Regions from separate parts of the Candidatus Sodalis pierantonii str. SOPE genome, predicted to be linked through region 1. Evidence: predicted binding sites of a transcription regulator. Region 1 holds the regulator's gene; the other holds the start of a gene.
The links. The regulator CRP, encoded in region 1, controls carbon source genes, mostly activating them, when cyclic AMP is high. The targets are predictions, from matches to a motif close to ATGTGANNNNNNTCACAT.

Region 1 (4,154 bases):
ACCAGTTGGAGTTTTTGCGCGCCGATAAAACGCCGCTGCAACACCTGAGCCGGCTGGCGCCAAAGGAGTCTGAGCAATCGCTGCGCGATTTCCTGGGCGGCTTCGGCTTTCAGGGCGACAAAGTCACCGACCAGACGGCGCGTTTTTCCGGCGCCGGGACCACGACCACCAGCCTGGCTTTTCGCAAAATCTTTCAACAGTTGAACATTCGCGCCGCGGAGTTGGAAGGCGATAGCTTTCACCACTTCACCCGGCCGGAAATGGATTTGGCCATTCGTAAAGCGCTCGATTTAGGTCGGCACGTGAGTTATTTCGGCCCGGATGCGAATAACTTCGATCTTCTGGAAAGAACGTTTTATCACTATGGGGAAAGCGGACGCGGGCAGGCGCGCAAATATTTGCATACCTACGACGAAGCGGTTCCTTATAATCAGGTCCCCGGCACCTTTACCCCCTGGCAGCCCCTGCCGGAACCTACCGACGTCCTATTCTACGAGGGGCTGCACGGCGGCGTTGTGACCGAGCATAATGACGTTGCGCGGCACGTGGATTTGCTGGTGGGGGTGGTGCCGATAGTCAATCTGGAGTGGATCCAGAAATTGATGCGCGATACCAACGAACGGGGCCACTCCCGCGAAGCGGTCATGGATTCCGTGGTGCGATCCATGGAAGATTATATCAATTTTATCACGCCGCAATTTTTCCGTACCCATATCAACTTTCAGCGGGTGCCGACGGTGGACACCTCCAATCAGTTCGCCGCCAAAGCGATCCCGTCGCTGGACGAAAGCTTTGTGGTTATTCACTTTCGCGGCCTGGACGCCATGGATTTTCCCTATTTACTGGCGATGCTGCAGGGATCTTTCATTTCCAATATCAATACGCTGGTGGTGCCGGGCGGCAAAATGGGTTTGGCGATGGAACTGATCATGGCGCCGCTAGTCAAGCAATTGCTGGAAGGGAAACAGATTCGCTAAGCGGCTTCACGCAGGCGCCGCGCGCGGGAACGACGCGCGGCGCCAATCGGGTGAGGCATTATGCGGCTTAGCGCCGCGCCCCGGCAGTCAAGCGCGCCCCGCGCGATCAGTCGAGGCGACGTACCTCAAAGCTGTGGGTGATACTGGCGGCTTTACCCAGCATCAGCGAGACCGAACAATACTTTTCCGCCGACAGCGCGCTCGACGATCTTATCCGTCAAATCGCGGCCGGTGACGATAAAATGCAGATTGATTTGGATAAACAGACGCGGCGCTTCCTCGCGGCGCGTCGAGGTTAACTTGACCTCACAGTCGCGCACATCGGCGCGGCCCTTTTGCAGAATCGAAACCACGTCAATAGCGCTACAGCCGCCGGCGGACATAAGCAGCATTTCCATTGGGCTTGGGGCCTTTTCGCCGCTGTTGCCATCTATGATAATCTGGTGGCCCGAGGCGGATTCGCCGATAAAAGACAGCCCTTCTACCCACTTTACTCGCGCTTGCATATCGTTAACTCCTGATAATATTCTTTGTGAAAGACTACCTTTTTGCCGCCAAACTGGCAATGTAACCGCAGATGCATCATGCTGAAGCGAGACAACACAAGACAGTTTCTTAAAGCTATGCTAAAAAACAAGGCAGGATCGAACTCACCGACAGTGAAAGAGCAAGAGAGCGATCGAAACGTCACCAACATTGGACCCTGATAAATTCCCTTGCGAGGTTCCGTTTATGAACGGAACGACATCATAATAACACCTTACCTTACAGGGAATACACCGTTCCTAAACAGGGCGGCGATGACAAAAGAGGATAACAGCGAATGGTTCTCGGCAAACCGCAAACAGACCCGACTCTCGAATGGTTCCTGTCTCATTGCCATATTCATAAGTATCCATCGAAGAGTACGTTGATTCACCAGGGTGAAAAGGCAGAAACGCTCTACTATATCGTCAAAGGCTCCGTCGCAGTGCTTATCAAGGACGAAGAAGGCAAGGAGATGATCCTCTCCTACCTGAATCAGGGCGATTTTATCGGCGAACTGGGGTTGTTTGAAGAGGGGCAGGAGCGCAGCGCATGGGTGCGGGCGAAAACGGCCTGCGAAGTGGCTGAGATATCCTACAAGAAATTTCGCCAGTTGATTCAGGTCAATCCCGACATTCTGATGCGTCTGTCTTCACAAATGGCCAGCCGCCTGCAGGTGACCTCAGAGAAAGTCGGCAACCTGGCTTTCCTGGATGTGACTGGGCGTATCGCGCAAACGTTATTGAATTTAGCCAAGCAGCCGGACGCCATGACTCACCCGGACGGTATGCAAATAAAAATCACCCGGCAGGAAATCGGCCAAATAGTCGGCTGTTCACGGGAAACGGTCGGCCGTATTTTGAAAATGCTTGAGGATCAAAATCTCATCTCTGCCCACGGTAAAACCATTGTCGTTTACGGAACCCGCTAATCCCCTTTCACCACGGGCATGGTCAGGACGGCCATGCCTTTTTAGCTGACTTATGTGGCGCAGACTCATCTACCACCCTGAAGTGAATTATGCCCTGCGGCAGACCATTGTGCTTTGCCTGCCGGTCGCCATCGGACTGATGTTCGGCAGCCTGCAGCAAGGTCTGCTGTTCTCGCTGGTGCCCGCCTGTTGCAACATCGCCGGGCTTGATCAGCTCCATAAGCGTTTCTTTAAGCGGCTGGTGGTCGGCGGCTCGCTGTTCGCCCTGAGCAGTATTTTCATCCAGCTGCTGTTGGCGCACGGCGTGCCGCTGCCGTTTGTCATACTGGGGTTGGCGCTGCTGTTCGGCGTCAGCGGCGAAATAAGCCCGCTACACGGCCGCTTGCTGCCGGCATCGCTGATTGCCGCGGTATTTACCCTGGGGCTGACCGGCAATGTGCCGCTTTGGCTGCCGCCGCTGCTCTATCTGGCAGGGACCGCCTGGTATGGGCTGTTTAACGCGCTGTGGTTCCGGCTATGGCAAGAGCAGCCGATGCGCGAGGCGCTCAGTCTGCTCTACCGCGAACTGGCGGATTATATCGAAGCGAAGTACAGTTTGCTGACTCAGCATACCGATCCGAACAGTGCGCTACCGCCGCTGTTCGCCCGCCAGCAGAAGGTCATCGACCAGATTGCCCAAGTGTATCAGCAGTTGCATATGCTCTCGGCCAACCATCTCAGCCAGTACAAAAGACTACTGCACGCCTTCCAGGTCGCGTTGGATCTGCAAGAGCATATCACGGTGAGTCTGCATCAGCCGGATGAAGTGCAAAAGCTGGTGCAGCAAAGCCACGCCGAGGCGGTGTTGCGCTACAACGCGCGTATCGTCGCCCCCGGCTGCGCGTCCTGGCGGACGATATTCTCTATCATCGCCAACCTGACCGGTTTGCCGCGGATGCCGGCTTGTCGGCGCTGGAAAAAATTGCCCGCCACCATCCGGATAACCCGGTAGGCCAGTTCTGCTATTTCCATTTCAGCCGCATCTATCGCCTGTTGCGTTCCCAGCGCCCCCTCTATCGTCGCGATGTGATGGCGGATAACCAGCAGCGGTTGCCGTTCTGGCCGGCGCTTGCGCAGTTATTGCTCCTTGAAATCGATGGCGCTGCGTAACGCCGCCCGCCTGGGCCTCATGCTGGCGGTCGGCAGCAGTTTGGGCCTGGTGTTCAATCTGCCGAAACCTTACTGGATCCTGATGACCATCATGTTTGTCAGTCAGAATGGTTACAACACGACCCGGGTGCGTATACAACATCGGGCGCTGGGTACCCTGGCTGGTCTGGTGATTGCCGCGGGTACGCTTCAACTAAAGATGGGCGACGGCGTCATCCTGACCGACATGCTGGTGGTGACTCTGGCCGGCTATTTGGTACTGCGCAAAAATTACGGTCTGTCGATGACCGGTATGACGGTGGTGACCGTGTATACCCTGCAATTGTTGTCGTTGAACGGCGCGCATTTCCTGCTGCCGCGGCTGGTGGACACCTTGATTGGCTGTATGCTGGCCTTTGGCGGCACGCTGTGGCTGTGGCCGCAATGGCAGAGCGGGCTGTTGCGCAAAAACGCCCATCAGGCGCTGGAGCGGGATCAGGAAGCGTTGCGGCTGCTGTTGCAGCCCGCCCCCGGCGCGCCCGCGCTGGCTTATGCCCGCATGCGGGTCAACCAAGCGCACAATGCCTTGTTCA
Region 2 (4,154 bases), 310 kb from region 1:
CCGCGAGCAACGGTAATGAGGCTAGGGGCGATGAGGTTATAGCCAGCGGGAATAAAAAGCGGCGGGTTTAATGAAGACATCTTATATTTTCAGTGCAGGTGGCGCTTTTATTCCCCGCTCTTTGGCTCTATTCTTTCCTCGGCAGCGGGATAACGCCCAGGCGGTGGGCGAGATATAACTACCGTTTCGGCACCGCGCCGCCACTATTTCTTAAAGGAAGGGAATATATTTTTGGAAACCCACAGAGTGAAGCTGGGTTGGGAATAATTATTATTTCGTTTTAAGACCTTTTGCGCGCGGCGCAAAGGTGCTTTTTTCTGCCGTTGAGTGCGAAAATAAGCCCGCCGGCAAGGCATGAAATTAAATACTTATTAAATAAGATTTCTTTTTATGCCGTTTCGCCTGTACGGAAGCGTGAAAAAAACGTAAAAAGATAGGAAAAATCATCGGTAAAGGTCTATTTTTTAAACGGTCGATTCGGAATGTTCTGGATATGTTGTAAGGATAAGTAAAGGTCCTTTTGGGACGGCGGTTCAAAACATAAGTAAAATGAATAGGATAGAAGTGTCTGAAAACTTATGTTACACGATACCTTTATTTAGACAACAATTATTAAGCAAAGTTTCATGCTAGGTTTTGGTATATTTTCATGGTTAGGACGTACATTCACATTTGAGGTGGTTATGAAAAAAATTGCATGTCTTTCAGCTTTAGCTTGCGTTTTGGCAGTGGCAGCAGGTTCCGCAACAGCAGGTGAAAGCACCGTTTCCGCCGGTTATGCACAGGGTGACCTGCAGGGCGTAGCGAACAAAGCTAACGGCTTTAACTTAAAATACCGCTACGAGTGGGACAATGACCAGCCGCTGGGCGTAATCTCCTCGTTCACCTATATCGAAAAAAACCGCGCTGAAAGCGGCGATTACGATAAAGGTCAATACTACGGCTTCACCGCTGGTCCGGCTTGGCGCATCAATGATTGGGCCAGCCTGTACGGCGTCGTCGGTCTGGGCTATGGCAAATCCATCTCGAATGCCCAGGACGGTAATCGCCGTGGCAGCAGCAGCGATGTCGGCGTTGCCTATGGTGCCGGTCTGCAGTTCAACCCGATGGAAAACGTTGCGCTTGACGTCTCCTATGAACAAAGCCGTATCCGTTCCACCGACGTCGGTACCTGGATTGCCGGTGTAGGTTACCGCTTCTAAGTCTCATGCGGGCGGCGGCCCTTTGTGGCTTTGCCGCCTGATGGCTGCTCCGGTGGAAGGTTTGATGTTTCACCGGGTGAAGGCGCGCCGTTTTGGCGCGCCTTATGATCGCCGCGCTCCTTGGCAACCGTTTCTCCCTCGAGCCAGACGCCTCTACTTGGCTATACCCGCAATCTGCCTGACTACACCCTTCCTGAAGCGAAGAGCACCCATGCTTGACGCGTCGCTGTCATGCATCACTTAACCGCAGCGTGATTTGACTCCTAACTCCTTCGTGCCTGACATAAGGCCACTGGCGTTTCCCTTTGGTTACCCGTAATGCTCTTTGGGTTTATCGACTCAACCCGCTCGCGGGGCTCGCTGATAAGCGCGTGGCCTAGACCCTTTCGCCTCTGGCGAATTTCCCCCTCCCCCCTGCGTTCGGTCCTCCTTCTCTAGGGTGGGGCTTAGCCATTTTGCGGCCCGGCTTGCGAAACGGCCCTGTTGAGAGTCGTGTCGTCATCCTGTCGCGACAGACCACAGATTAGGCGCCATCTCGCGCCGCTTTATGGCATAATATGGTGAATGTCACACTTTATTAAGAGTCTCTCCTTTGCTGATAAGTAATAACATCACCATGCAATTCGGCAGTAAACCGCTGTTCGAGAACATTTCCGTCAAGTTTGGCGGCGGCAACCGCTACGGCCTCATTGGCGCCAACGGCTGCGGTAAATCTACCCTGATGAAAATTCTGGGCGGCGATTTGACGCCTACCGCCGGCAATGTCAGCCTGGATTCCAACGAGCGCCTCGGTAAATTGCGTCAGGATCAATTCGCTTTCGAACAAAATAGCGTGTTGGATACCGTTATCATGGGCCATGGGGAGTTGTGGGCGGTCAAACAGGAGCGCGATAGCATTTACGCCCTGCCGGAGATGAGCGAAGCGCAGGGATACCGGGTGGCGGATTTGGAAGTGCTGTACGGTGAAATGGATGGCTATCCCGCGGAAGCGCGCGCCGGCGAGCTGCTGCTGGGGGTCGGCATTCCGCTGGAACAGCATTACGGCCCAATGAGCGAAGTGGCGCCCGGCTGGAAGCTGCGCGTGCTGTTGGCGCAGGCGCTGTTTGCCAATCCAGACATTCTGTTGCTTGACGAACCGACCAACAACCTGGATATCAATACCATCCGCTGGCTGGAGCAGGTGTTGAATGAGCACAACAGCACGATGATCATCATCTCCCATGACAGGCATTTCCTGAACATGGTCTGCACCCATATGACGGATTTGGATTATGGCGAGTTGCGCATCTATCCGGGCAACTATGACGAGTATATGACGGCATCGACGCAGGCGCGCGAGCGGCTGGTGGCGGATAATGCCAAGAAAAAAGCCCAGATTGCCGAGCTGCAGTCGTTCGTCAGCCGCTTTAGCGCCAACGCATCCAAATCGCGCCAGGCGACCTCACGCGCCCGGCAGATCGATAAGATCAAGCTTGACGAAATCAAAGCCTCCAGCCGGCAAAATCCGTTTATCCGCTTTGAGCAAGAGAAGAAACTGTTTCGCAATGCTCTACAGGTAGAGCAGGTGACCCAGGGCTTCGAGGCGGCGGCGGCGCTATTTCGCGCCCTGAATATGATGGTGGAGGTGGGTGAGAAAGTGGCGATTCTCGGCGCCAACGGTATCGGTAAGACCACCCGGCTCAGAACGCTGATGGGCGAGCTGGCGCCGCAAAGCGGTGAGATAAAATGGTCGGAAAACGCCAATATCGGCTATTACGCCCAGGATCACGCCGCCGAGTTCGCCGAGATGATGACGGTGTTCGACTGGATGAGCCAGTGGAAACAGGCCGGTGACGATGAGCAGGCGGTGCGCGGCATCCTTGGCCGGCTGCTGTTTGGCCAAGATGATATTAAAAAGCCGGTTGGCGTGCTGTCCGGCGGCGAGAAGGGCCGGATGCTGTTTGGTAAGCTGATGATGCAAAAGCCCAATATCTTGCTGATGGACGAGCCCACCAACCATCTGGATATGGAGTCCATCGAATCGCTGAATGCCGCCCTTGAGCTGTATCAGGGAACGCTGCTGTTTGTCTCTCATGACCGGGAATTCGTCAGTTCGCTGGCAACGCGGATCGTGGAAATCCTGCTGGACAGGGTGGTCGATTTTAGCGGCAACTATGAAGACTACCTGCGCAGTCAGGGTGTGAACTGAATCGGTAATGGCCTTTCCTTGCGCGGCCAAGGTTTGCCTTACCCCGCGCCGGCGTCCCGCACTTGCGGGCGCCGGCCGTTAGCCCAATGAGTTTGCCGTGAAAAAATCCGTTCTGCCCACAGCGGAAAAGACGTCCTTACATCCGCGCAATCGCCACCGTGGCCGCTATGATTTCGCCGCGCTGGTGGTCGCTTGCCCGCCGCTGGCCCCGTTTGTCCGACCGACGCCCGGCGGCACGCCCTCGGTGGATTTCGCCTCGCCGGCGGCGGTGACCCTGCTCAACCGCGCGCTGTTGCCACCATTACGGCCTGCGGCACTGGGATATCCCCGCCAGGTTTCTCTGCCCGCCGGTTCCGGGACGGGCGGATTATCTGCATCACCTGGCGGACCTACTGACGGCCGGCAACGGCGGCAACATTCCGCGCGGTCGGCGCGTGATGCTGCTGGATATCGGCGTCGGCGCCAATTGTATTTACCCCATCATAGGCCATCATGAATACGGCTGGCGCTTTACCGGTTCGGATATCGATCCGCCCTCGCTGCGCTGGGTGTGACACATCGCCGACATGAATCCCTCGCTGGCGGGCGCGTTGCGCCTGCGTCGACAATCCCAACCGGCGGCTATCTTCAACGGTATCATTGGTGCGGCGGAACGATTCGATACCACCTTGTGCAATCCGCCGTTTCACGCATCGGCGCGCGAGGCCGAGGCCAGCACGCGACGTAAGCAGATTCAATTGGCACGGTCGACGCAGCGCCGGCGG

Region 2: the regulator CRP is predicted to act here: its motif matches at 1,758-1,775, upstream of SOPEG_RS02825 (ABC-F family ATPase).

The regions. Positions count from the first base shown of each region.
Region 1 is NZ_CP006568.1:226,350-230,503, forward strand. It holds partial or broken gene SOPEG_RS30340 (ATP-binding cassette domain-containing protein) at 1-119, shown strand, start outside; gene SOPEG_RS29045 (phosphoribulokinase) at 93-977, shown strand; partial or broken gene SOPEG_RS01300 (OsmC family protein) at 1,084-1,483, opposite strand; gene crp (cAMP-activated global transcriptional regulator CRP) at 1,801-2,433, shown strand; partial or broken gene SOPEG_RS01310 (YccS/YhfK family putative transporter) at 2,486-4,154, shown strand, end outside.
Region 2 is NZ_CP006568.1:541,128-545,281, forward strand. It holds gene ompX (outer membrane protein OmpX) at 684-1,202, shown strand; gene SOPEG_RS02825 (ABC-F family ATPase) at 1,795-3,390, shown strand; partial or broken gene rlmF (23S rRNA (adenine(1618)-N(6))-methyltransferase RlmF) at 3,488-4,154, shown strand, end outside.